2 regions of the Streptomyces sp. NPDC090088 genome follow, and region 1 is predicted to be linked to the other one. Evidence: predicted binding sites of a transcription regulator. Region 1 holds the regulator's gene; the other holds the start of a gene.
What was found. The regulator HrcA, encoded in region 1, represses chaperone genes, less so after heat shock. The targets are predictions, from matches to a motif close to TTNGCACTCNGNNNNNCNGAGTGCNAA.
Positions count from the first base shown of each region.

Region 1 (10,528 bases):
GATGTCGACCTCCTCCATCCCGTCCAGCGTCTCCAGCGGCACCTTCGTACCGAGCGAGGCCGCCGTCATCGGGATCGTCACCGTGCAGTGCAGGTCGTCGCCGCGCCGCTGGAACGTGGAGTGCGGCAGCTCGTGGATCTCGACGTACAGGTCACCGGCGGGACCGCCGCCGGGCCCGACCTCGCCCTCACCGGCGAGCTGGATCCGGGTGCCATTGTCGACACCGGCCGGGATCTTCACGGTCAGCGTCCGCCGGGAGCGGACCCGGCCGTCACCGGCGCACTCGGGGCACGGCGTCGGCACGACGGTGCCGAAGCCCTGACACTGCGGGCAGGGCCGGGAGGTCATGACCTGCCCGAGGAAGGACCGCGTCACCTGCGAGACCTCACCACGGCCCCGGCACATGTCACACGTCTGGGCGGAGGTGCCCGGCGCCGCGCCCTCACCGTTACAGGTGTTGCAGACGATCGCCGTGTCGACCTGGATGTCCTTGGTCGTGCCGAAAGCGGCCTCGTCCAGCTCCACCTCGATCCGGATCATCGCGTCCTGGCCGCGCCGCGTACGCGACCTCGGCCCACGCTGGGACGCCGTACCGAAGAACGCGTCCATGATGTCGGAGAAGTTCCCGAAGCCACCGGCCCCGAAGCCGCCCGCGCCCGCGCCGCCCGCCTGCGAGAGCGGGTCGCCGCCGAGGTCGTAGACCTGCTTCTTCTGCGGGTCCGAGAGCACCTCGTAAGCGGCGTTGATCTCCTTGAACCGCTCCTGGGTCTTCGGGTCCGGGTTGACGTCCGGGTGCAGCTCGCGCGCGAGCCGACGGAAGGCCTTCTTGATCTCTTCCTGCGACGCGTCGCGGCGCACGCCGAGAACGGCGTAGTAGTCCGTGGCCACTTACGACTCCGCCAGGATCTGTCCGACGTACCGTGCCACCGCTCGTACCGCTCCCATCGTTCCCGGGTAATCCATGCGGGTCGGTCCGACCACGCCGAGTTTGGCGAGTGCCTCGCCGCCCGAACCGTAACCGACCGACACCACGGACGTGGAGTTGAGTCCCTCATAGGCGTTCTCGTGACCGATGCGTACGGTCATGCCCGAATCCCCGGCCTCGCCAAGGAGCTTGAGAAGCACCACGTGCTCCTCGAGTGCCTCCAGAACAGGCCGGATCATGAGGGGAAAGTCATGCCCGAAGCGGGTGAGATTGGCGGTGCCGCCGATCACCAGCCGCTCCTCGTTCTCCTCGACGAGCGTCTCCAGCAGGGTGGAGAGCACCGCCGAGACCGTGCCGCGGTCCTCGACGTCGAAGGCGTCCGGCAGATCCTCCACCAGCCGGGGCACGTCCGAGAACCGGCGCCCCGCGACCCGGCTGTTCAGCCGCGCCCGCAGATCCGCCAGCGACGTCTCCCCGAAGGGTGCCGGGCAGTCGACCATCCGCTGCTCGACCCGCCCGGTGTCGGTGATCAGCACCAGCATCAGCCGGGCCGGAGCCAGTGACAGCAGCTCCACGTGGCGCACGGTGGACCGCGTCAGCGACGGATACTGCACCACCGCCACCTGCCGCGTCAGCTGCGCCAGCAGCCGCACGGTCCGCGCGACGACGTCGTCGAGGTCGACGGCGCCGTCGAGGAAGTTCTGGATCGCCCGCCGTTCGGGCGCGCTCATCGGCTTGACACCGGCGAGCTTGTCGACGAACAGCCGGTAGCCCTTGTCGGTCGGGATCCGCCCGGCGCTGGTGTGCGGCTGGGCGATGTACCCCTCGTCCTCCAGGGCGGCCATGTCGTTGCGCACGGTCGCCGGGGAGACCCCGAGGTTGTGCCGCTCGGTCAGCGCCTTCGACCCGACCGGTTCCTCGGTGCCGACATAGTCCTGGACGATGGCGCGCAATACCTGAAGCCTGCGTTCACTCAGCATCCAGCGCCACACCTCCAGAAAGTCGTGCCCGCGGCCTTTCGGGTCCTTCGGGTCTTTCGTCTGGCACTCTGCGATCCCGAGTGCCAACATCCCCGGCCCAGTGTACGGCCGTCGGGTACTGACTGGGCAAGGTCGGTCAGGACCCGTGACGTTCTACGGCTAGCGTCGCGGCATGACGGTGACTTGGGAAGAGCTGGGGTGGGAGCGGGTGGCCGAAGGGGTCGGCCGGTGCCGGCTGCCGGGCTGGGACTGCACGGCGGGGCTGGCCCTCGGTCCGGGCGCGGTCCTGATGGTGGACGCCGGGTCGAGCCTGGCGGAGGGCGCGCGGTTGCGTACGGAGGCGCAGGCGCTGGCCGGGCGCCGTGTGACCCATCTCGCGCTCACCCACCCCCACTTCGACCACGTCTTCGGCACGCCCGCCTTCGCGGGCACCGACCTGTACGCGGCGGCGGGCGCGGAGGCCGTCCTCGCCCACGACCGCGAGGCGCTGCGCCTGGACGCGGTCCGCAACGGCCTCCCGGCCCCCGAGGCCGAGGAGGCGGCCGACGCCCTCCCGCTCCCCCGCCGCCCGGTCTCCGGCGAGCGGGCCCTCGACCTGGGCGGCGGCCGCCGGGCCCTGCTGGCCGACGTGGGCCCCGGCCACACCTCCCACGATCTCGCGGTCCTCGTCCCCGGCGACCCGCCGGTGGTCTTCTGCGGCGACCTGGTGGAGGAGTCCGGCGATCCCCAGGCCGGCCCGGACGCCGTACCGTCCCGCTGGCCGGCGGCCCTGGACCGCCTGCTCTCGCTCGGCGGCGACGACGCCCTGTACGTCCCCGGTCACGGAGCGGTGGTCGACGCGGCGTTCGTACGGGCCCAGCGCGACGCCCTGGCGGCCCGCTTCGGCGTGTCGTAGGCGCACCCGTTCGGCTTCTCCTATCGTCATCCGAATGCGCCAGTACTCCGCCGACCTGACCCCGCCGTGGAAGAAGCCGAAGCCGGTGCCGGAGGTGGCCGCCGAACCCGGCCTGGTGGTGGAGGAGCCCGGTACCGGCTTCTGCGGCGCGGTGATCCGCTGCGAGGCGGGCACGGTCACCCTGGAGGACCGCTTCGGCAAGCACCGCGTCTTCCCGCTGGAGCCGCGCGGCTTCCTCCTGGAGGGACAGGTCGTCACCCTCGTACGGCCCGCGTCCGGGGGGCCGGTACGCCCGTCCCGTACCGCCTCCGGCTCGGTCGCCGTCCCCGGCGCCCGCGCGCGTGTCGCCCGCGCGGGCCGCATCTACGTGGAGGGCCGCCACGACGCGGAACTGGTCGAGAAGGTCTGGGGCGACGACCTGCGCGTCGAGGGCGTGGTCGTCGAGTACCTGGAGGGCGTCGACGACCTCCCCTCCATCGTGGCCGAATTCGCCCCCGGCCCGGACGCCCGCCTGGGTGTCCTCGTCGACCACCTGCTCCCCGGCACCAAGGAGTGGCGCATCGCCCAGTCGGTCACCAGCGGCCACGCCCTGGTCGTCGGCCACCCGTACATCGACATCTGGGAGGCCGTGAAACCGTCGTCCCTGGGCATCGAGGCGTGGCCGCGCGTCCCGCACGGGCAGGACTGGAAGACGGGCGTGTGCCGGGCGCTGGGCTGGCCCTCGGACAACACGGGCGCGGTGTGGCAGGCGATCCTGGCGAAGGTGACCTCGTACAAGGACCTGGAGCCGGAGCTGCTGGGCCGGGTGGAGGAACTGATCGACTTCGTCACGGGCGGCGATGGGGCCTGACGCCCCGTTCACCCACCGGAGTGATCAGTCCACCAGGTCCCTGACCACGGCGTCCGCCAGCAGCCGCCCGCGCAGTGTCAGCACGGCCCGCCCCTCGTCGTAGGCCCCCTGCTCCAGGAGTCCGTCCGACAGGGCCCGGCGCGACGCCCTGAGCCCGTCCTCCTTGAGGAGCGCCAGCGGCACGCCCTCGCGCAGCCGCAGCTCCAGCAGGATGCGCTCCACCCGGCGGTCCTCGTCCGTCAGGAGTTCGCGTCCGGCGCCCGGGGAGCGTCCGGACGCGAGGGCCGCCGCGTACGCCCCCGGGTGCTTGACGTTCCACCAGCGCACCCCGCCCACGTGGGAGTGCGCCCCCGGTCCGGCGCCCCACCAGTCGGCGCCCCGCCAGTACAGCTCGTTGTGCAGGCAGCGGGCCGCCTCGGAGGTGGCCCAGTTGGACACCTCGTACCAGTCGAAGCCCGCGTCCGTCAGCACCGACTCGGCGATCAGGTAGCGGTCGGCGTGGACGTCGTCGTCGGTCATCGGGACCTCGCCGCGGCGGATCCGGCGGGCGAGCTGGGTGCCCTCCTCGACGATCAGCGCGTACGCCGACACATGGTCGGGACCGGCCCCGATCGCCGCCTCCAGGGAGGCCCGCCAGTCGTCGTCGGACTCGCCCGGGGTGCCGTAGATCAGATCGAGGTTGACATGCTCGAAGCCGGCCGCGCGGGCCTCCGCGACGCATGCCTCGGGGCGGCCGGGGGTGTGCGTGCGGTCGAGCACCCGCAGCACGTGCTGCCGCGCGCTCTGCATGCCGAAGGAGATCCGGTTGAAGCCGCCCTCCCGCAGAGCCGCCAGATAGGCCGGGTCGACGGACTCCGGGTTCGCCTCCGTGGTGACCTCGGCGTCCGCCGCGAGCCCGAACTCGTCCCGGATCGCGCCCAGCATCCGTACGAGATCGGCGGCGCCCAGCAGCGTCGGCGTACCGCCCCCGACGAACACGGTCCGCACCTCGCGCGGGTCGTCGCCGAGGACCTTCCTGGCCTGCCTGACCTCGTCGATCAGCGTGTCCGCGTAGTTGTCGCGGGAGGCCAGGACACCGCCGGTGCCGCGCAGCTCGGTCGCGGTGTACGTGTTGAAGTCGCAGTAGCCGCAGCGGGTCGCGCAGTAGGGGACGTGCAGGTAGAACCCGAGGGGGCGGGCGGCGGCCCCGGCGAGCGCGGAAGCGGGGAGCGCGCCGTCGTCGGGGACGGGCTCGCCGTCGGGGAGTGCGGAAGGCATGTCCTCCATTGTCCCGTACGGCGCCGGTCGCTCCGCCGGTCACTCCGCCGGTCACTCCGCCAGTCGCTCCGCCAGTCGCTCCGCCGGTCGCTCCACCGGTCACTCCGCCGGTCACTCCGCCTGGAGGACGAGCAGCGCCAGGTCGTCCTCGGGCTGGCCGCCGCCGAACTCGTGGACGAGCCGTCTGATCCGTTCGGCGATCAGCTCCGCGCTCAGCCCCGCGCAGCCGGCCAGCGCCCGCGCGAGCCCGTCGCCGTCGTCGAACTGGCGGGTGCCGGAGCGGCGCTCGGTCACCCCGTCGGTGACGCACAGCAGGCTGTGGCCGGGCGCGAGCTCGACGGTCTCGCTGGTGTACGTCTCGTCCTCGATGACCCCGAGCAGGGTCTGCGGCCGGGCGGCGGTGCTGACCTCGCCGTCGGGGCCGAGGAGCAGCGGCAGCGGGTGCCCGGCGGAGGCGAGGGTGCAGCGGACCCCGCCGCCCTCCAGCGGGGTGAGCTCGCCGTAGAGGAGGGACAGGAAGCGGGTCTGCGGGCCGTCGCCGGGCGGCAGGGGGCGGCCGCCGGCGGCGACCAGGGCGCGGGCGGCGGCGTCGGCGGCCTCGGTGGCGTCGTCGAGGAGGAGCTGGTTGAGGCGGTCCAGGACGTCGGCGACCCGGTAGCCCTCCCGGGCGAGCAGGCGCAGCCAGGGCCGGGCGAGCCCGATCACGACGGCGGCCTCGGGGCCCTTGCCCTGGACGTCGCCGACGGCGAAGCACCAGCGGCCGTCACCGGCCGGGAAGAGGTCGTAGAAGTCGCCGCTCGGTCCGCCCTTGTCGCAGGGTTCGTAGACGAGCGCGCTGCGCACCCCCGGGATCTCGGCGACCGCGCCGGGCAGCAGGCCGCGCTGGAGCACGGCGCTGATGGTGGCCTGGCGGGCGTACTGGCGGGCCGCGCCGATGGCGAGGGCGACCCGGCGGCCGAAGTCCTCGACCAGGCCGGTGATCTCGTCGGGGAAGCCGTCGGGACCGGAGCGTCCGATGACGAGCGTGCCGAGCGGGCGGCCGCCCGCGATCAGCCGGTAGGCGAGCGCCGAGCCGAGGGCGCCCTGCGGGCCGAGCGCCTCGCGGGGCCAGGGATACGGCTCGGGCCCTGACCTCCCCCACTCTCGGCTTCGCTCGATCGGGGGCGCCCCCGTGCCGTCCCGGGCGCAGGGCGGGTCCTTCTCCAGGACGCGGCGCAGTTCCTCGATGCGGTTCTCGCTGCCGTGCCAGACCCGGGCCAGCCGCGGCCCGCCCGCGCCGGTGGGATCGTGCCGGCCGCCGCCGCGCACGGTCGCCTCGTCCTCCAGCCACACCGCGCACCAGTCGGCGAGCCGGGGCACGATCAGCTGGCCGGTGAGCGCGGCCACCAGGTTCTCGTCGAGCTGCCCGGCGAGCAGGTCGGAGGCCTCGGCGAGGAAGGTGAGGGCGCCCCGGTTGAGCCAGTCCCGGTCGCGTTCGGGGCGGTGGGAGCAGGCCCGCGCGGGGTCGTCCGCGGGGGCGGGCGGCTCGGGGGCGAGGATCTCGGCGACCTTCAGTTCCTGCTCGTCGGGGAGCGTGCCGCCGCGGCCGGTCAGCCGCGCCCACACCGACTTCGCGCCGGTGCGGTAGGTCACCCCCCAGGACTCGGCGAGCGAGGCGACCAGCCGCAGCCCGCGCCCGAACTCCGGTGTCTCGTACGGCGTCTCGCCCGGGTGGTCGCGCGGGGCGCGGGAGGGGTGGTGGTCGGTGACCTCGACGACGAACGCCGGCTCCTCGTCCTCCTCCGGTGCGTACTGTTCCAGCCACCAGTCGACCTCGACGTCCGTGCCGGCGTGCACCACGGCGTTGGTGACGAGTTCGCTGACGACGACCATGGCGTCCTCGGCGACCCGCTGCCGCTCCCGGCCCAGCAGTCCGCAGTCGATCCACTCGTCGAGGGAGGCGCGCACCAGTGCGCGGGCGGAACCGGGCGCGAGGGGGCTTCCGTGCAGAGTCACGCGCCCCTGGGCGCGTAAGCCCGCGGTCTCGTGCGCGGGCGGGTCGTCGTGCGCGGGCGCCTCGCGGACCCGGGAGGCGGTCTCCCGTTGCGTGGGTATGGCCCCCATGTCCAGCTCCCCGAGCAGTTCGGACGAATACATCCCGATCGATGCGGACAGAGTGACAGACTGACTGCGCCCATAAGCACCGAGTTACCGAAGTGGGCCGCCATGAGTGAGAACAGTGCTACGCGTGTGCTCGAAGACGGACAGAAACTGGAACAACTCCGAGCATCCGAACTGCGCCCTCTGCTCGCCGCGATGACCGCCGCCCGCGACGGCGACTTCACCAAGGTGCCGGAGACGGGCGAGGGAATCGTCGGCGAACTCACCGCCGTCTTCAACCAGATCATGGACCGCAACATCCACTTCAACACCGATGTGCGCCGCGTGAAACGGGAGCTGGTGCGCCACGGCCGCCTGGACGAACGCCTGTCGGCGAGTCCCGGCCAGGGCGCCTGGACGTCCCGTGTCAACGACGTCAACCAGGTCCTCGACGCCCTGGTCGCACCGGCGGCGAACGCCACGCGCGTGCTGGACGCGGTGGCCGGCGGCGATCTCACCCAGCGGGTCGATCTGCACGACGGCAGCCGGCAGTTGCGCGGCGATCTGCGGCGGCTGGGCCGCGCGGTGAACAAGATGGTCGACCAGCTGTCCCTGTTCACCGGCGAGGTGACCCGGGTCGCGCGCGAGGTCGGCACCGAGGGGCGGCTCGGCGGCCGGGCCAAGGTGCAGGGGCTCTCGGGCAGTTGGCGGGACGTGACCGAGGCCGTCAACACCATGGCGTCCCGGCTGACCGCACAGGTCCGCGACATCGCCCTGGTGACGACGGCGGTGGCCCGCGGCGACCTGACCCGCACGGTGACCATCGAGGCGACCGGCGAACTCCTGGAACTGAAGCTGACCGTCAACACCATGGTCGACCAGCTCTCCGCGTTCGCCGACGAGGTCACCCGCGTCGCCCGCGAGGTCGGCACCGAGGGCCGGCTGGGCGGGCGCGCCCAGGTGCGGGGTGTGTCCGGTGTCTGGAAGGACCTCACCGACAACGTCAACTTCATGGCGTCGAACCTGACCTCCCAGGTCCGCAACATCGCCCAGGTGACGACGGCCGTCGCCAACGGAGATCTCAGCCAGAAGATCACGGTCGACGCGCAAGGCGAAATTCTTGAACTGAAATCAACCATCAACACGATGGTGGACCAGCTGTCCGCGTTCGCCGACGAGGTCACCCGCGTCGCCCGCGAGGTCGGCACCGAAGGAAACCTCGGCGGCCGGGCCCAGGTCCGCGGCGTCTCCGGCGTCTGGAAAGACCTCACCGACAACGTCAACTTCATGGCGGACAACCTGACGTCCCAGGTCCGCAACATCGCCCTCGTCTCCACCGCCGTCGCCCAGGGAGACCTCGGCAAGAAGATCACTGTGGAGGCGAAAGGCGAGATTCTTGAACTGAAGTCGACGATCAACACGATGGTGGACCAGCTGTCCGCCTTCGCCGACGAAGTCACCCGCGTCGCCCGCGAGGTCGGCACCGAAGGAAACCTCGGCGGTCAGGCCCAGGTCCGCGGCGTCTCCGGCGTCTGGAAAGACCTCACCGACAACGTCAACTTCATGGCGCTGAACCTGACCTCCCAGGTACGCAACATCGCCCAGGTGACGACGGCCGTCGCCAACGGCGACCTCTCCAAGAAGATCACCGTCGACGCGCGCGGCGAGATCCTGGAACTGAAGGACACCGTCAACACGATGGTGGAACAACTGCGGGCCTTCGCCGACGAGGTCACCCGCGTGGCCCGCGAGGTCGGCACCGACGGCCGGCTGGGCGGCCGCGCACAGGTCCTCGGCGTCTCCGGGGTCTGGCGCGACCTGACCGACAACGTCAACTACATGGCCGACAACCTCACCTCCCAGGTCCGCAACATCGCCCAGGTGGCGACCGCCGTGGCACAGGGCGACCTGTCGAAGAAGATCGACGTGGACGCGCGCGGCGAGATCCTCGAACTCAAGACGACCATCAACACGATGGTCGACACCCTGTCCTCGTTCTCCTCCGAGGTGACACGGGTCGCCCGCGAGGTGGGCTCCGAGGGACAGCTCGGTGGCCAGGCCCGCGTGGAAGGCGTGTACGGCACCTGGAAACGCCTCACGACCAACGTGAACGAACTCGCGCTCAACCTCACCACCCAGGTCCGCGCGATCGCCGAGGTCGCCTCGGCCGTGGCCCAGGGCGACATGTCCCGCTCGATCACCGTCGAGACACAGGGCGAGGTCGCCGAACTGAAGGACAACATCAACCTGATGGTGGCCAACCTGCGCGAGACGACCCGCGCGAAGGACTGGCTGGAGTCCAACCTGGCCCGCCTCGCCGCGCTGATGCAGGGCCACCGCGACCTGATGGAGGTCGCCGACCTGATCCTGCGCGAGCTGACCCCGCTGGTGAACGCCCAGTACGGCGCGTTCTTCCTGGCCGACCCGGACGAGGACGGCGCCGCCGTGCGCACGGCCGTACCGGCGAAGGGGCTGGCGTTCATCGCCGGATACGGGTCGGCACAGGGCGCGACGGTCGAGACCGGCGGCCTCCCGGTGCACGGCCTGGTCCACCAGGCGGCCCGCGAGAAGCAGCGGATCCTCGTGGAGGAGACCCCACCGGACTACATCAAGATCAACAGCGGTCTGGGCGAGGCCGCCCCGACCACGATCGTCATCATCCCGATCCTCTTCGAGGACAAACTCCTCGGCGTGATCGAGCTGGCCTCCTTCTCCCGCTTCTCCGACGTCCACCTGGCGTTCTTCGACCAGTTCGTCAACACCATCGGCGTGGCGATCAACACGATCATCGCCAACTCGCGCACGGAGTCCCTGCTCGGCGAGTCGCAACGGCTCGCGATGCAACTCCAGGAACGCTCTGACGAACTGCAGAAACAACAGGCCGAACTGCAGCGCTCGAACGCGGAGCTGGAGGAGAAGGCGGCCCTCCTTGCGACGTCGTCCCAGTACAAGTCGGAGTTCCTGGCGAACATGTCGCACGAACTGCGCACTCCGCTGAATTCCCTGCTGATTCTGGCCCGACTGCTGTCCGACAACCCGGACGGCCATCTCTCCGATCAGGAGGTCCAGTTCGCGACGACGATCCACCGCTCGGGCTCGGACCTCCTCCAGCTCATCAACGACATCCTGGACCTGTCGAAGATCGAGGCCGGCCGGATGGACGTACGCCCCAAGCGCCTCCCCCTGATCAAACTCCTCGACTACGTCCACGCGACCTTCCGCCCGCTCACCCTGGACCGGGGCCTGGCCTTCGAGGTGACCGTCGGCGACGACGTACCGCGCGAGATGTACTCGGACGAACAACGCCTCCAGCAGATCCTGCGCAACCTGCTCTCCAACGCGATCAAGTTCACCGCCAAGGGACGCGTGGAACTACGGGTGAGCCGGGAGAAGGACCCCGCACGCCACTGTGTCCGCGACAGCGACGAGGTGATCGCCTTCGAGGTGTCGGACACCGGCATCGGCATCGCCGCCGAGAAACTCCCGGTCATCTTCGAGGCCTTCCAGCAGGCCGACGGCACCACCAACCGCAAGTACGGCGG
Region 1 is NZ_JBIVDZ010000001.1:716,301-726,828, reverse strand. It holds gene dnaJ (molecular chaperone DnaJ) at 1-888, opposite strand, end outside; gene hrcA (heat-inducible transcriptional repressor HrcA) at 889-1,905, opposite strand; gene ACIPSJ_RS03305 (MBL fold metallo-hydrolase) at 2,078-2,800, shown strand; gene ACIPSJ_RS03300 (DUF3097 domain-containing protein) at 2,835-3,650, shown strand; gene hemW (radical SAM family heme chaperone HemW) at 3,675-4,907, opposite strand; gene ACIPSJ_RS03290 (SpoIIE family protein phosphatase) at 5,019-7,010, opposite strand; gene ACIPSJ_RS03285 (HAMP domain-containing protein) at 7,113-10,528, shown strand, end outside.

Region 2 (10,528 bases), on a different contig from region 1:
CCCATGAAGCCCTTGATGAAGTCGCCGTCGAGGCCGACCGAGCCGACGGTGATGGTGGGCTTGCCGGTGAGCTTCTTGGTCCAGCCGGCCAGGTTGAGGTCGGAGCCCTCGAACTCGGGGAGCCAGTAGCGGCGGGTGGAGGCGTGGAAGGCGTCGACGCCGGCGGCGGCCAGCGGGGTCAGGATCGCCTCCAGCTCCTCCGGGGTCTCGGCGAGACGGGCGTCGTAGTTGTCGGACTTCCACTGCGAGTAGCGGAAGAGGACGGGGAAGTCGGCGGAGACGGAGTCCCGTACGGCCGCCACGATCTCGGCCGCGAACTTGGTCCGGGCGACCGGGTCGCCGCCGTACGCGTCGGTGCGGCGGTTGGTGCCCGCCCACAGGAACTGGTCCAGGAGGTAGCCGTGGGCGCCGTGCAGCTCGACGCCGTCGAAGCCGATGCGCTCGGCGTCGGCCGCGGCCTCGGCGAACGCGCGGATGACGTCGTCCAGGTCCTGCGAGGTCATCGCCCTGCCCTCGCCCTCGGTGCCGTCCAGGCGGATGCCGGAGGGGCCGACGGCGGGGGCGTCCGCGAACGGCGGCTGGCCCTGCTTGCGGACCATGCCGATGTGCCACAGCTGCGGGACGATCGTGCCGCCGGCCGCGTGCACGCCCTCGGCGACCTTCGCCCAGCCCGCCAGCTGCTCCTCGCCGTGGAACCGCGGGATGCGGCTGCTCTGCCCGGCCGAGTCGTGACCGACGTACGTCCCCTCGGTGACGATCAGACCGACACCGGCGGCGGCCCGGCGGGAGTAGTACGAGACCACGTCCTCACCGGGGACACCGCCGGGGCTGAACTGGCGGGTCATCGGCGCCATCACGATCCGGTTGGGGACCGTGAGCCCGTTCAGGGCGATGGGACGCGAGAGGATCTCGGCCGCGCGGGAGGCGGGGGGCGTGGTGACGGTCACGTGGGGGGCTCCTCGTGAGTAGGTCGTATACCTTGATCGTATACCAGTCGGTATGTGCACACGCATCGAGTGCACCTCCGTCCACAACGACCTGCCCGGACGCACGCATTCCCGGCACCCGCCCGGATGCCGTGTGACCCGGGACACGGGCCCGCGGCCGGTACCGCTAGCCGACGAGCAGATCCCGCTTCAGCGAGCGGAGTTCCTTCGCGTCGATGCCGAGGCCCTTGTCCAGGTAGGCGCCGAAGGTGCCGTACTTGTCGTGGACCTCCTGGAAGCCGGAGTTCAGGTACTCGGCACGGACGTCCAGGAGCGGCTTGTAGACCTTCGCCTGGGCCGGGGTCATCGCGGCGAGCGTGGCCGCGTTGGCCGCCGCGCGGTAGGCGTTGCTGGCGAGGTAGTCCGTCATCACCGTGGAGCGGGGCACGCCGAGCGCGGTGAGCAGGGCGGCGCCGGCCCAGCCGGTGCGGTCCTTGCCGGCGGTGCAGTGGTAGACGAGCCCGTGCCGGCCCTCGTCGGCCACGCCCGCGAGGACCGAGGTGTACGCGGCCTGCGCGGTGGCGCCGCTGACCATGTACTTCTCGCCGTCCACCATCATCTGGACGGCGGCTTCCTCGGTGGTCGGCAAGGTGGTGGTCATGGAGGACCCGGCCAGCACGTCGGCGACGTGGTATGTCACATACGACGGCACGACGTCCGGTGCCGAGGTCCGCTCCGACTCGGTCCGCAGGTCGTAGTCCGCACGGATGCCCAGCCGCCCGAGCTTGGCGACGTCGGCGGCGGTGAGCTTGTTCAGGGCGTCGGAGCGGTAGATCTCGCCCATCTTCACCCAGTGGCCGTCGGCGGTCCGATAGCCGCCCGCGTCACGGAAGTTGACGGTGCCGTCGAGCTTGACGAGCCGGTCGGCGAGGTGCAGCGAGCCGCCGCGCTCGGGCACGAGGTCGAACCACTGCCGGTCGGCGGCGGGCAGCCCCTTCACCGTGACGTCACCCGTGGCACCGCCGCGCGCGACCACGTGCCCGTCGGCGCGGACGGCGACCGAGCGCACCCCGGGCGCGGTCCAGACGACGTGGTACGAGCCGTCGTCGTTCGCCGTCACGGTCGCGGCCGTGAAGGGGATGCGGTGGGACGAGTGCGAGTGACCGGCGGCCGGGGCGGCGACGGCGGCCGGCGCGGTCAGGGCGAGGAGCACGGCGGCGAGCAGGGAGGGCTTCATGAGCGTCATGAGACGGATGCTGTGTGCACGTACCGTCCCAGACGTGAACGCCGGATGACTGACAGCATGTGCATGGATGGCAGTTTGTGCCACACCACTCCCCCGACCGGCGCGAACGCCCTCCGCCGGCCGGCGGAAACGCCCGAGGGCGGCACCCCCTGTCGTGAACAGGGGGTGCCGCCCTCGGAAAGGACGAGCCGATCCGTGGCGGATCAGAAGTCCATGTCACCGCCCGGCATGCCGCCCGGGGCGGCCGCGGCGGCCTTCTCCGGCTTGTCGGCGATGACGGCCTCGGTGGTGAGGAACAGCGCGGCGATGGAGGCGGCGTTCTGCAGGGCAGAGCGGGTCACCTTCGCCGGGTCGATGATGCCCTCGGCGATCATGTCGACGTACTCGCCGGTCGCGGCGTTCAGGCCGTGGCCGACCTGGAGGTTGCGGACCTTCTCGACGACGACGCCACCCTCGAGACCACCGTTGACGGCGATCTGCTTGAGCGGGGCCTCCAGGGCGAGCTTCACGGCGTTGGCGCCGGTCGCCTCGTCACCCTCGAGCTCCAGCTTCTCGAAGACCTGGGAGGCCTGGAGCAGGGCCACGCCACCACCGGCGACGATGCCCTCCTCGACGGCCGCCTTCGCGTTGCGCACGGCGTCCTCGATGCGGTGCTTGCGCTCCTTGAGCTCGACCTCGGTCGCGGCACCGGCCTTGATGACGGCGACGCCACCGGCGAGCTTGGCCAGGCGCTCCTGGAGCTTCTCGCGGTCGTAGTCCGAGTCGGACTGCTCGATCTCGGCGCGGATCTGGTTGACCCGGCCCTGCACCTGCTCGGAGGAGCCGGCGCCGTCGACGATGGTGGTCTCGTCCTTGGTGATGACCACCTTGCGGGCCTTGCCCAGCAGGTCGAGGGTCGTGTTCTCGAGCTTGAGACCGACCTCCTCGGAGATGACCTCGCCACCGGTGAGGATGGCGATGTCGTTCAGCATCGCCTTGCGGCGGTCGCCGAAGCCCGGGGCCTTGACGGCGACGGACTTGAAGGTGCCGCGGATCTTGTTGACGACCAGGGTCGACAGGGCCTCGCCCTCGACGTCCTCGGCGATGATCAGCAGCGGCTTGCCCGACTGCATGACCTTCTCCAGGAGCGGGAGCAGGTCCTTGACGGAGCCGATCTTCGAGTTGGCGATCAGGATGTACGGGTCGTCGAGGGACGCCTCCATACGCTCCATGTCGGTGGCGAAGTACGCCGAGATGTAGCCCTTGTCGAAGCGCATACCCTCGGTGAGCTCCAGCTCCAGACCGAAGGTCTGGGACTCCTCGACGGTGATGACGCCTTCCTTGCCGACCTTGTCCATGGCCTCGGCGATGAGCTCGCCGATCTGGGTGTCGGCGGCGGAGATGGAGGCCGTCGAAGCGATCTGCTCCTTGGTCTCGACATCCTTGGCCTGTTCGAGGAGGGCACCGGAGACGGCCTCGACGGCCTTCTCGATACCGCGCTTGAGGGCCATCGGGTTGGCGCCGGCGGCTACGTTGCGCAGGCCTTCCTTGACCAGGGCCTGGGCGAGCACGGTCGCGGTGGTCGTACCGTCACCGGCGACGTCGTCCGTCTTCTTGGCGACTTCCTTGACCAGCTCGGCGCCGATCTTCTCGTACGGGTCCTCGAGCTCGATCTCCTTGGCGATGGAGACACCATCGTTGGTGATCGTGGGGGCGCCCCACTTCTTCTCGAGGACGACGTTGCGGCCCTTGGGGCCGAGCGTCACCTTGACGGCGTCCGCGAGCTGGTTCATGCCGCGCTCGAGGCCGCGCCGCGCCTCCTCGTCGAACGCGATGATCTTGGCCATGTGAAGTGGTCCCTCCAGGACTGGGGGTGAGTCTTCAGGACCGCGCCCGCGCCCGCGACGGACGGCTCGCCGACCCGTGGGTTCCTTGCCCCACCCGGCCCGCGGGCCTCACCGACCCGGTCCTTCTTTGTCACTCTCACCTTCAGAGTGCTAACGCCAATGATTAGCACTCGGGGTAGGCGAGTGCAAGCGCCTCCCGGGGATCGGGCACACGCGGCCGGGCATGCCGAAGGGCCCGTGCCCCGGGAGGCACGAGCCCTTCGAAGATGTACAGAAGAACGTCGCTGTCAGTCGGCGCGTGCTTCAGCTGGTCGCCAGCCGGACCATGTCCGCCTGCGGCCCCTTCTGGCCCTGCGAGATCTCGAAATCGACTCGCTGACCCTCTTCCAGGGTGCGGTACCCGTCCATCTGGATCGCGCTGTAGTGGACGAAAACATCCGCACCACCGTCGACCGCGATGAAGCCGTACCCCTTCTCCGCGTTGAACCACTTGACGGTGCCCTGAGCCATGCCTAACTCCCCTATTACTGGCCCTTGCACAGATCCACACTTCGCGGATCCGGGTCAGACCTCACCCCCCAATGGTTGGGGGCGTGCGCCGGAACGCGTCGACCGCGGCCGAATGTATCTGTCCAACTGCCGTCTGCAACAGGTCAATCGGACGAGAATTCTGGACGGGAAGGGTCCGGAATGTAGCAAGAATTCGGCCGAATTCAGGGCAAGTCGGGCCCCAGATAAGCCGCAAAAGCCGCAAAGAACCCGCACACTTTGGCTACTTCTTGTCGGGCTCGCGGTATCGAATACGGGGCTCCCGACCTGGAGATCAGGACCGCGTTCCCCAACTGTACCGCGCTCAACCACACAGAATTGCCCCCTCCGCTTCTCTCACGGAGGGGGCAATCAGATGAACACTCGGTGATGGGTGTTACCGAAGGTAATGTTCGGTCATACGGCCATCAGGTCAGCAGGTCAGCCGGGTCGGCGCGGTCTGCGGGGTCGGTCAGCCGCCCGCGACGGCCGGGATGATGGAGACGCCGGCCCCGTCCGGGGTGGCGGTCTCCAGGCCCTGCTCGAAGCGCACGTCGTCGTCATTGACGTACACATTGACGAACCGGCGCAGCTTGCCCTGGTCGTCGAGAACGCGGGCGGAGATTCCCGTGTGGTTCTTCTCCAGGTCGGTGATGACCTCGCCGAGGGTGGCACCTTCGGCACTGACTTCGGCCTGGCCACCGGTGTAGGTGCGCAGGATGGTGGGGATGCGAACAGTGACGCTCACGGCTTTAAACCTCCGGTCAGGGCAGCGCCCTATTTCTCGGGGACTCAGGCGAGCCCGGCCTCGTGGAAAGACTCGAGATTCGGGCGAATGGTCGCGGTAAGACCCGTACCCGCCACCGCGTCGAGCGTCTTCAATCCATCACCGGTGTTGAGTACAACGACCGACTTCGAGGGATCGATGAGCCCATTCTCAATGAGCTTCTTGGTGACTCCAACCGTCACTCCGCCGGCGGTCTCCGCGAAGATCCCCTCGGTCCGCGCGAGCAGCTTGATCGCGTCGACGACCTGCTCGTCGGTGACGTCCTCCACCGCGCCACCCGTACGGCGGGCGATGTCGAGGACGTAGGGACCGTCGGCCGGGTTGCCGATGGCGAGGGACTTGGCGATGGTGTTCGGCTTCTGCGGCCGGACCACGTCGTGGCCGCCCTTGAAGGCCACCGACACCGGCGAGCAGCCCTCGGCCTGCGCACCGAAGATCTTGTACGGCTTGTCCTCGACCAGCCCGAGCTTGATCAGCTCCTGGAGCCCCTTGTCGACCTTGGTGAGCTGCGAACCGGAGGCGATCGGGATGACCAGCTGGTCCGGCAGCTGCCAGCCGAGCTGCTCGCAGATCTCGTACGCCAGGGTCTTCGACCCCTCCGCGTAGTACGGCCGCAGGTTGACGTTGACGAAGCCCCAGCCCTCGCCGGCCGGGTCGCCGATCAGCTCGGAGCAGAAACGGTTCACGTCGTCGTAGTTGCCCTCGATGCCGACGAGCTCGCCGCCGTAGATCGCGGCCATGACGACCTTGCCCTGCTCCAGGTCGTGCGGGATGAACACGCAGGAGCGGAAGCCGGCCCGGGCGGCGGCGGCGCCGACCGCGCCGGCCAGGTTGCCGGTGGAGGAGCAGGAGAGGGTGGTGTAGCCGAAGGCACGGGCGGCCTCGACGGCCTGGGCGACGACGCGGTCCTTGAAGGAGTGCGTCGGGTTGCCGGAGTCGTCCTTCACGTACAGGCCGCCGGTGACGCCCAGCTCCTTGGCCAGGTTGTCGGCCTGCACGAGCTTGGTCCAGCCGGGGTTGATGTTGGGCTTGGTCGCCACGTCGGCCGGGACCGGCAGCAGCGGGGCGTAACGCCAGATGTTCGCGGGTCCCGCCTCGATCTGCTTCCGCAGCTCCTCGGCGTCGTACGCCGAGTAGTCGTACGCGATCTCGAGCGGGCCGAAACACTCCTCGCAGGCGAACACCGGGCCGAGCGGCACCCGGTGACCGCACTCGCGGCAGGACAGCGCCGTGGCGGGGCCCAGGTCGACGGTCTTCGGGGAATCGGTTGCAACAGTCTGCGCAGCCATGTGAGGCGAGGCCCTTTCTCCTCATCTTCCTCACGACGCATCTCGCCGTGAGACGGATTTGGCACCTTCCCTAGCCGGGAGCCACGCCTTGGAAGACGAGTACCGACTGGAGGGTTGCCGGGGCTTCATCGGGCCGTATCCCTCTGCCCCTCTGGATGAGCTGTATTCGGTTGTCAACGCACGGTGACCGCAGGACATGCGATGGTCATCGGCGTTGTTCAAGACTGTAACCGAAGGCCAGGACAGTTGAGATAGTCGTCCGAACCGCGAGATGGATCACACCGCGCTGTGTGATCGTGACAGTGAGGAGCCGCTGACTGTGCTGGAAGAAGTCGAGCGCTGGCTGGCCACCCGCTCCTGGTCCCTGAACGACCGTCCCCTGCACCGGATACTCGCCGCCAAGCAGCGGACGGGTCAGTCGGTCTCCGTCGTGCTGCCCGCGCTCAACGAGGAGGAGACCGTCGGTGACATCGTCGCGGTCATCCGCCACGACCTGATGCAGCAGGCGCCGCTCGTCGACGAGATCGTCGTCGTCGACTCCGGCTCCACCGACCGCACGGCGGTGGTGGCCGCCGCGGCCGGCGCCCGGGTCGTCCACCGCGACACGATCCTCCCCCGCATCCCCGCCGTCCCCGGCAAGGGCGAGGTCCTCTGGCGCTCCCTGCTCGTGACCACGGGAGACATCGTCTGCTTCATCGACGCGGACCTGAGGGACTTCTCCTCCGACTTCGTCTCCGGGATCGTCGGCCCGCTGCTGACCGACCCCGGGGTGGACCTGGTCAAGGCGATGTACGACCGCCCGCTGGCCGGCGCGGCCGGGCAGGGCGGCCGGGTCACCGAGCTGATGGCCCGCCCGCTGCTGAACATGCACTGGCCGCAGCTGGCCGGGTTCGTGCAGCCGCTGGGCGGCGAGTACGCGGCCCGCCGCTCGCTCCTGGAACAGCTCCCTTTCCCGGTCGGCTACGGCGTGGAGCTGGGCATGCTGGTCGACGCCCTGCACCTGGTCGGCCTGGACGCCCTCGCCCAGGTGGACGTGGGGGTCCGCAAACACCGCCACCAGGACGGCCAGGCCCTCGGCCGGATGTCCGCCGCGATCTACCGCACCGCCCAGCTGCGGCTGGCCCGCGGCCACCTGATCCGCCCGTCCCTGACCCAGTTCGAACGGAGCGAGGACGGCTTCGAGCCGCGCACGTACTCCGTGGACACGGAGGAACGGCCGCCGATGGCGGAGATCGCGGAGTACGCCGAACGCAAAGTGGCGTGACTTCGACGGGTTCGACGCGCGTTCCGTATACGGCCGCTGGTCGGGCGTAGCCGTACGTTTGAGCGTTTACGGGCCGGGCTAGGTTGAGGCGTATGGCTTCCACCGGCGGTGCTGAGGTGCTGGTCGCGTCCAACCGCGGCCCGGTTTCGTACGAGGTGCGCGAAGGCGGTGCGCTGCACGCCAAGCGGGGCGGCGGCGGGCTGGTCTCCGGCCTGTCGGCGATCGGCCCGGACGCGAACGCCGTGTGGGTGTGCGCGGCGCTGAGCGACGGTGACCGCGAGGCGGTGCGGCGGGCCGACGGCGGCCGGCTGCCGGTGGCGGACACCGGGGGCCAGCGGGTCCGGATGCTCGACATCGACGCGGAGGTGTTCTCCGACGCGTACAACGGCATCGCCAACTCGGTGCTGTGGTTCGTCCACCACATGCTCTACCAGACCCCGCTGGAGCCGGTCTTCGACGCGGAGTTCCGGCGCCAGTGGGCGTCGTACCAGGCCTACAACCGGGCGTTCGCCGAGGCGCTGGCCCAGGAGGCGGGCGAGGGCGCCGCGGTCGTCATCCAGGACTACCACCTGGCGCTGGCCCCGCGGATGCTGCGCCGCCTGCGCCCCGACCTCCGAATCGGCCATTTCTCCCACACCCCCTGGGCGCCGCCGGACTACTTCCGGCTCCTCCCCGACGACATCGCCGCCGAGCTGCTGAGCGGGATCCTCGGCGCCGACCACGCGGCGTTCCTCACCCGTCGGTGGGCGGACGCGTTCGTCGACTGCTGCCACGCCGTACTGGGCCCCGGGATCCCCTCCTCCGGAGACACCCGGATCGGGGTGCACGGGCTCGGCGCCGACGCGGACTTCCTGCGGAAGCGGTCGCACGAGCCGGACGTCGAGGAGCGGATGGCCGCCCTGCGGGAGGAGATCGGCGACGGCCGCAGGACCATCGTCCGGGTCGACCGTACGGAGCTCTCGAAGAACATCGTGCGCGGACTGCTGGCCTACCGGCAGCTGCTCGACGACCACCCCGAGTGGCGGGAGCGGGTGGTGCATGTCGCGTTCGCGTATCCGTCCCGGCAGGACCTCGCCGTCTACCGCGACTACACGGCCGAGGTCCAGCGGGTCGCCGACGACATCAACTCGGCCTACGGGACGGCGGGCTGGACGCCGGTCGTGCTCCATGTGAAGGACGACTTCGCCCGCTCCCTGGCGGCGTACCGGCTGGCCGACGTCGCCCTGGTGAACCCGATCCGCGACGGCATGAACCTCGTCGCGAAAGAGATCCCCGTGGTGTCGGACGAGGGGTGCGTGCTGGTGCTCTCGCGGGAGGCGGGGGCGTACGAGGAGCTGGGCGAGGACGCGGTGGTCGTGAACCCGTACGACATCGGGGGGACGGCCGCCGCGTTGGCGCTGGCGCTGGGCATGCCGGTGGAGGAGCGGGCGGAGACGTGCAAGCGGCTCGCTGCGGCGGCTACGGCGCTGCCGCCTGCGGCTTGGTTTCTTGAGCAGTTGGAGGCGTTGGGCGGGTGAGTTCGTAGTTCGTCGGCTGCGGGGCGGTGGGGGCTGGTCGCGCCCACGCGGCGGAGCCGCACATCGATACAGCCCCGCGCCCCTTACGGGGCTTACGGGGCGCTGTATGCGACCGTCTGGCCCAGTAGCCGTACGACTCCCTCCGGGCCGTCCACGACCACGTCCGCCCGGTCCGCCAGCTGGGTGACTTCCTCGCTGCCGCTGCACACCAGGACGCCGGGGACGCCTTCCTCCCGCAGCTTCTCGACGGCGGCGAAGGCGGGGATGTCGCCGAGGTCGTCGCCGGCGTAGAGGACCGATTCGGCGCCGATCTCCCTCGCGTAGTCGCGCAGGGCCACGCCCTTGTCCATGCCCGGGGGGCGGAGTTCCAGGACCAGGCGGCCCGGTTCGACGATCAGGGCGTGACGGGTGGCCAGGTCGGTCAGGGGGGCACGGAGGGAGTCGAAGGTGGCCTGCGGGTCGTCGGCCCGGCGGGTGTGGACCGCGACGGCGAAGCCCTTCTCCTCGATCCAGGTACCGTGCGCGGCGCCCACCCGGTCCAGGAGGGCGGGGAGTTCGGCGCGGGCGGCGGCGATGCCCGGGTGGGGCGGCGGCGCGGTGATCTCGCCGGTGGCCGCTTCCCAGCGTTCGGCGCCGTAGTGGCCGAGGACGACGAGGTGTTCCAGCCCGGGCACGCCCGCGAAGCCGCCGTAGCGGACCGCCACCTCGGCCGGCCGGCCGGTGATCACGGCGACCGCGGCCACCTTCGGCGCGAGCGCGGCCAGCACCGGCACCGCGTCCGGGTGGGCCCGCGCCTGCTCGGGATCGGCGACGATCGGCGCGAGCGTGCCATCGAAGTCAAGACCGATCAGCGCGGTGTGCGGCTGCGCGACAAGCGCCGCGAGACCGTCGCGACCGGCCTGGGTGCGAGGCGTCGGAAGGGGTTCCGTGATGTGGGTTCCCATGCAGCCGACAGTATCCGAGCAGCGCCCCGTCAGGGGCGCGGGGAACTGCGCGCTCAACCCCCACCGGCCCGCAGACCGAGGCGGCCGACGGGGGGGGGTCGAGGGGGGCGAAGGGGGGGCGAAGGGGGCGCAGCCCCTCAGCGCACCGCCCCCTCAGCGCACCGCCCCCTCAGCGCACCGCCACCTCAGCGCACCGCCACC
Region 2 is NZ_JBIVDZ010000006.1:166,343-176,870, reverse strand. It holds gene ACIPSJ_RS28625 (NADH:flavin oxidoreductase) at 1-947, opposite strand, end outside; gene ACIPSJ_RS28620 (tyrosine-protein phosphatase) at 1,114-2,172, opposite strand; gene groL (chaperonin GroEL) at 2,376-3,998, opposite strand; gene ACIPSJ_RS28610 (cold-shock protein) at 4,302-4,508, opposite strand; gene ACIPSJ_RS28605 (MoaD/ThiS family protein) at 4,999-5,274, opposite strand; gene thrC (threonine synthase) at 5,319-6,602, opposite strand; SAM riboswitch class I at 6,621-6,764, opposite strand; gene ACIPSJ_RS28595 (glucosyl-3-phosphoglycerate synthase) at 6,922-7,866, shown strand; gene ACIPSJ_RS28590 (trehalose-6-phosphate synthase) at 7,959-9,383, shown strand; gene otsB (trehalose-phosphatase) at 9,476-10,327, opposite strand.
Region 2: groL (chaperonin GroEL) is a predicted target of HrcA. The motif match lies at 4,162-4,188, and genes of this name have one in related genera.